2 regions of the Pelomonas sp. SE-A7 genome follow, and region 2 is predicted to be linked to the other one. Evidence: predicted binding sites of a transcription regulator. Region 2 holds the regulator's gene; the other holds the start of a gene.
What was found. The regulator FliA, encoded in region 2, starts transcription of late flagellar genes. The targets are predictions, from matches to a motif close to CTAAAGTTTNNNNNNNNNNNGCCGNTA.
Positions count from the first base shown of each region.

Region 1: QT382_RS02730 (SPM autocatalytic domain-containing protein) is a predicted target of FliA. The motif match lies at 1,192-1,218, and genes of this name have one in related genera.

Region 1 covers NZ_JAUASW010000001.1:615,668-619,074, reverse strand. The annotation lists gene QT382_RS02740 (acyltransferase) at 1-8, opposite strand, end outside; gene QT382_RS02735 (glycosyltransferase family protein) at 16-972, opposite strand; gene QT382_RS02730 (SPM autocatalytic domain-containing protein) at 1,369-3,407, shown strand, end outside.
Region 2 covers NZ_JAUASW010000001.1:98,115-101,521, forward strand. The annotation lists gene flhF (flagellar biosynthesis GTPase FlhF) at 1-682, shown strand, start outside; gene QT382_RS00410 (MinD/ParA family ATP-binding protein) at 712-1,530, shown strand; gene QT382_RS00415 (RNA polymerase sigma factor FliA) at 1,548-2,261, shown strand; gene QT382_RS00420 (methyl-accepting chemotaxis protein) at 2,315-3,407, shown strand, end outside.

The DNA of each region.
Region 1 (3,407 bases), 520 kb from region 2:
TTCTGCATGGCGGGCTCAGAACTTGTGCAGGCTCAGGAAGTCCTGCCAGACCGGCAGGAACTCGTCCTCGGCTCCGGGCACGCCGTCGCGCATCCGGATCAGCACCGGCAGCAGCGGCTGCATGTCCGGCTCGGCCGCATAGCGCTGCTGCACCGCCAGGGCAATGCCGTCATAGCACTGGCGGGCATGGGCTTCGCCGAGCTGGCCGATGCGCCTGGCGCCCACGGCCAGGGCCGCGTAGCCCAGGTGGGCCGCCTTCATGTGCTTGCCGTAGAGCTGGTTGGAATGGCCCTCGCCACCGGTGCGGAAATGGCCCAGGCGGTCCTGCACATAGGCCACCGGCCCCTGCAGGCTGGCGGCCAGGAAGGCGCCCAGGTCCCACAGGCCGGCATAGGACACGCCGCCGAAGTCGGGCTTGAACAGCAGGGCGGCGCTGCGCGGGTTCATCACGCAATTGGAGAACTCGCCGAACCAGTTCTGGCATTGGGGGATGGTGGTCGTGAACATCGCCCCGGCGTCCAGCGAGACGATGCGGCTCATCGATTGGACGATGCCGGCCGGGATGGGCATGCCCTCGATGGGCTGGCCCCGTTCATTGGAAGTCCAGCGTGCGCTGATGCTGCACGAAAAAGCCCCGGCGCCATGAACCGCCCGGTGCGTGGCATAGAAGTCGGGGTAGATGACGTCGTCGTCCAGCAGCAGATGCACCAGCTCGGTGCTGCTGTCCCAGAGCTTGAGCAGATGCAGGAAGTTCTCGTAGGCGCCCGCCTGGGGCCCCCGATGGATCTCGATAGGCAGCCGCTCGCGCGCCACGGCCATGGCCGGCGAACTCAGTATTTCCCCGAACTCTCCGTTCGGGCTGTCGTCCGAAACGATGATGCGGCCGGGCTTGTGCGTCTGAGTGACCAGGCTGGTCATCAGCTCGACCATGTACTTGGTCTTGTAGGCGGGAATCAGCGTGGTGATCTGCATGGGCGGCCAGGCCGGTCCCAATTCCGGCGCAGCGTGATTTAACTCTCAGTTTCTGGCCCCTCATGCGAAAAACAGCCAAGTTTTGCGCCATCTTTTGCAAACTTTGCTTGCGGCCCCCGCCCCTAGCATGGACAGACCCTGCAACCGGTCCGTCCTTCGCCCTGAATTGCCCATTCTTATAGCAGCGGCGTACGGTTTTGCTGGGGGTCGTCCTTTATGCTCAAGTTCCGGGCATGGGGGCCGAAAACCGAATGAAGCGGGAAGGCTCGCTGTGCAAGCTATTGCGCAAACGGCCGTCCCAAATGAAGACAGGGCGCATGACCAGGCGCCGATGAGATACGCGTCGAAGATGCCATCCCCGGGTGGCAATTCAACAATGAACCAAGTGAGTTAAAGATGGCCTCAATCATTACCAGCCTCTCGACTGCTCAGATCGCCACCCTGTCGACGAGCACTTTGAGCAAGCTGACGACGGAAGACTGGGCAGCCTTCAACTCCGACCAGATTGCGGCGCTGACCACCAACCAGGTCCGCACGCTCGGAACCTTCGCGATCACCTCGCTGTCCAGCGACCAGATCGCCAAGTTCCAGACCGAAGACCTGCGGGTTCTCAGTTCGACCGCCCTGCGTGCCATCAGCACCGACAAGCTCGGCGCGCTGAATTCCGACCAGTTCGGCGCCCTGACCACCAGCCAGGTGTCCTCGCTGACGACGTCGCAGATCAGCGGCCTCAACACCGACGACCTCAATTCGCTGAACAGCGACCAGTTCAAGTCCTTCGGCTCGGCCCAGATGACGGGCCTGACGACCGACCAGATCGCCAAGCTGGAAACCGATGACCTGCGGGCCCTGAATACCGGCGCGCTGCGCGCCCTGCGCACCGACCAGCTCGGCGCCCTGGGCTCCGACCAGATCGCCTCGCTGACCACGGCCCAGGTCGTATCGCTGACGACCGGCCAGTTGGCCAATCTGACCACCGACGACCTGAATGCGCTGACCAGCGACCAGTTCAAGACCCTGGGCTCGGCCCAGGTGGCCGGTCTGGGCACCGACCAGATCAAGGCCTTGCAGACCGACGACCTGGCGGCGCTCAACAGCGCTGCGGTCAAGGGGCTGACGTCCGCCCAGATCGCTGCATTGCGAACGGACGAAATCACGGCGATGGGAACGGCCCAGTTCAATGCACTGGGATCGGCCCAGGTGGCGGGCCTCAGGACCGACCAGATTGCCAAGCTCGAAACCGACGACCTGCGCGCGCTCAACACGAGCGCGCTTCGTGCTTTGAGCAGCGACCAATTCGCCGCCCTGACCTCGGACCAGACCGCGGTGCTGACCACCGCCCAGGTGGTGGCCCTGACCACCGGCCAGATCGCGGCCATGGCCAGCGATGACCTGAACGCCTTCACGACCGACCAGTTCAAGATCCTGACCTCGACGCAGGTCGGTGCCATCACGACGGACCAGGTGGCCAAGCTGCAGTCCGACGACCTGGCCGCCATCTCCACCGCCGGCATCAAGGGCCTGACATCGGCCCAGATCGCTGCACTGACCACCGACGAAGTGGTGGCCCTGGCCACGCAGCAGGTGGCGGCTCTGGGCTCGGCCCAGGTGGCCGGCCTGCGCACCGACCAGATGGGCAAGCTGGAAACCGACGACCTGCGGGCCATCGGCACGGCCGCCCTGCGCTCGCTGTCGACCGACCAGCTCGGCGCCCTGGGTTCCGACCAGATCGGCAGCCTGACCACGGCCCAGGTCAACGCCCTGAGCTCGACCCAGATCCAGGGCCTGGTCAGCGATGATCTGAACGCCTTCACGACCGACCAGTTCAAGTCCATGGGCTCGTCGACCATCGGCGCCCTGACCACGGACCAGGTCAAGACCATGCAGACGGCCGATCTGGCCGCCGTCTCCACGGCCGGCGTGCGCGGCCTGACTTCGGCCCAGGTCGAGGCGATGACGACCGACGAGATCCAAGCCATGAGCACGGCCCAGTTCGCGGCCATGACCTCGGCCCAGCTGAGCGGCCTGCGCACCGACCAGATCATCAAGCTCGAAAGCGATGACCTGCGCGCCATCAACACCGGCGCCCTGTCCAAGCTGAGCTCCGACCAGGTCGCTGCCCTGACCAGTGACCAGGTTGCCTCGTTGACCACCGCCCAGATCGCGGCCCTGGCCACCACGCCGGTCAACCAGCTCGGTGCCTTCTCGACCGACGACATCCGCGCGCTGACCACGGCCCAGGCCGCGGCGCTGACCTCGGCCCAGATCAAGGCCCTCGGCACCGACCAGGTCGCCAAGCTCGAGACCGACGACCTGCGCGCCATCAATACCGGCACCATCAAGGCCCTCGGCACCGACCAGCTGGCGGCCCTGAACTCCGACCAGATGGGCGCGCTGAGCACGGCCCAGGTGGTCTCGCTGACCACCACCCAGGT
Region 2 (3,407 bases):
AGAGCAGGGCGGCGTATTCGCCCTGATAGGCTCGACCGGCGTGGGCAAGACCACGACCACGGCCAAGATTGCCGCCGCCTTTGCCACCCGCTTCGGCGCCGCCCACCTGGGCCTGATCACCTTGGATGCCTACCGGGTCGGCGCCCATGAGCAGCTGCGCGCCTATGGCCGCATCCTCGGCGTGCCGGTGCATACCGCCCATGACCGCGCTTCGCTGGAAGACCTGCTGGAGCTGCTGGCCAACAAGAAGATGGTGCTGATCGACACCGCCGGCATGGCCCAGCGCGACAGCCGCACGGCCGAGCTGCTGGACATGCTCAAGCATCCGAGTATCCGCAAGCTGCTGGTGGTCAATGCCGCCCAGCAGGGCGAGACCATCGACGACGTGGTCAGCGCCTGGAAGGGCAGCGAGGCCTACGGCATCGTGCTGAGCAAGATCGACGAAGCCGTACGCCTGGCGCCGGCCCTTGACACCATGATCCGCCACCGCCTGCGCGTGCTCGCCGTCACCAACGGCCAGCGCGTGCCCGAGGACTGGCACCGCCTGACCGCTCCGGCCCTGGTGCAGCGCGCGCTGCGCAGCGTGGCCGCACCGGCCTGGCGGATGGACGCCTCCGACGTGAACCTGATCTTCGCCGGCGGCCCGGCCATGGAAATGGCCCAGCCCATGGGCAACTGCTGAACCGCAACCTCCAGACGCCAGGGCACCCGATGCACGAACGCCAACCGTCCCCGAAGCAGCAGCGACCGCTGGACCAGGCCGACGGCCTGCGACGCCTGTTCGCCGGCTCGCAGATGCGCTTCGTGCCGGTGCTCTCGAATCCTCATGTGGTGGGTTCGGGCGCCTTGCTGGAAGGCCTGTGCGCCGCCTTCTCAGAGCTGGGCCTGCATACTCTGGTGGTGGATGCTGGCGAGATGTCGCCGGCCGCCAACGAGCTGGCGGCGGTGGACCTGTCGGCCTGCATAGAGCGTCTGTCTGGCGCGGTGTCGTATCTGGCGGCCCGCGGCCTGCCCATGCGTTACATCAATGCCAATGGCTCGGCGGCCCAGTTCTTGGAGGCGGTGGCCGAGGCCTGCCCGCAGGCCGACGTGGTGCTGCTGCATGCCCCGGCCGCCGAGCTGGCCCGGGTGGTCGCCTCGCGCGAGCTGCGGCCGGTGCTGCTGGCCGACACCGACCCGCAAAGCGTCACCCATGCCTATGCCGGCATGAAATGGCTGGCCCAGCGGGCCGGCCTGATGGTCTACAGCCTGCTGCTGGCCGCACCGCCGCAGCTGCGCCTGTCGGAAAGAATCGCCCAGCAGATCAGCTCCTGCGCAGATGGATTCCTGGGCGCGGTGCTGCGCGACTGGGCCTGCCTGGACCCGCGCCAGCGCGCCAGTGTGCCAATGTCCGCGGAAATGCGCTTTCTGGCCCGTGAACTCTTGATCGCCGCGCCGCCTGGAGCGATGCTTGAGGCCTCGGCCGACGCGGAGCCGCTGCGCCCCATCGTGCGCCAGCCGAGGCGCGCCACCCCGGTGGCGTCGCTGTGAGTACGCAGGAGAAGACGATGTACACCGCCAAGGGCCGCCTTGAGACCACCGCGATGCTGAAGCAGTACAGCCCGCTGGTCCGTCGCCTGGCCCATCAGATGATTGCCAAGCTGCCGGCCAATGTGGAGCTGGACGACCTGATCCAGGTCGGCCTGATCGGCCTGACCGACGCGCTCTCCCGCTTCGACATCTCCCAGGGCGTGCAGTTCGAGACCTTTGCCACCCAGCGCATCCGCGGCGCCATGCTGGACGAGTTGCGCGGCGGCGACTGGATGAGCCGCGGTACCCGCCGCCAGCAGCGCGAGATCGAATCCGCGGTCCACAAGCTGGAACAGCGCCTGGGCCGCGCCCCGCACGAGAGTGAGATTGCCGTCGAGATGGGCCTGAGCCTGCCGGACTACCAGGAGCTGCTCGGCAAGGTGCGCGGCACCCAGCTGGTCTACCTTGAAGACATGTCCGGCGACGACGGCGACGACGACTACCTGGACCGCCATGTGGCCGACGAGGCCGCCAACCCCATGGCCATGCTGCAGGACCATCGCATGCGCGAGGCCCTGGTCGGTGCCATCAAGAACCTGCCCGAGCGCGAAGGTTTCGTCATGTCCATGTACTACGAACATGACATGAACCTGAAAGAGATCGCCGCCGTGCTCAAGGTGACGGAGTCGCGTGTCTGCCAGCTACACAGCCAGGCGATTGCGCGACTTCGGGTCAAGCTGCGCGACTGGTAACTGCTAAGCTGATTCGCGGCGGCCGCCAAGAGCCGCGTCGTGGAGACAGCCGCATGTTCAGCAAGCGCAGCAGCGCCTATCCGGCGCCGTCGCGGACCGAGCCGGCCGGCCGGGGACCGCTAGAGACCATCCAGACCCTTTCGCACACGGTGTCCACCGTGGGCCGCGATGCGGCCGAGGTGCGCGGCGTGCTCGAAGACACCCGCAAGGCGGTGCAGGCCCAGGACGAAACCATGAGCGCCCTGGCCGCCGAGCTGGGCCAGGTGCAGCGTTCGCAGGCCGAGATCAGCCAGTCCACCCAGTTGACGCGCGGCGCGGTCGAACATTCGCGCGAGGCCCTGGGCCGCATTGCCGGCGAGGTCGGTGGCATCGTGCAGAACCTCAAGCAGGTCGAGGACGCCGCGGGCCAGATCACCAAGATTGCCTTGCAGACCCGCCTGGTCGCCTTCAATGCCTCGGTCGAGGCCAAGCGGGCCGGCGAGGCCGGCCGCGGTTTCGGCGTGGTGGCCGATGCGGTCAAGGACCTGGCCGCCCAGGTCGAGCAGTCGGCCAAGGCCATCGTGACCACGGTGGCGACGCTGGACGCCCGCATCGATGCCTTCAGCCGCGAGCTGAGCAATGACGGTGGCCGCTCATCGCAGGCCAAGGGCGCGGGCATTCATGCCGCGTTTGCCGACATGGAGCGTGATGTCGAGGCCATCGACCGTTCGGCCCAGGCCAGCCAGGCCACGGTGCAAGCCCTGGCCGACCGCCTGGCCAGCGCCGGCGCCGCAGCCCGGCGCGTGATGACCGACCTGGAGGTGGCCTTCGCCTGCAGCGACCGCTTCCTCAGCGTGTCCGAGACCCTGATCGAGCAGATCGCCCAGAGCGGCGTCGAGGTCGAGGATTCACCCTTCATCCGCGCCGCCCAGGAGGCGGCCGGCGAGATCTCGTCGCTGCTGGAGCAGGCCTTGCGCGACGGCCGCATCCGTGACGACCAGGTGTTCGACGCCAGCTACCGGCCCATCGCGGGCACCGAGCCGGCCCAATTCCTCACCGGCTTCGTCGAGCTGGCCGACCAGCTGTTCCCGGCGGTGCAGGAACGCATGCTCCAGCTCAGCGACAAGGTGGTGTTCTGCATCGCCGTGGACCGCAACGGCTACGTGG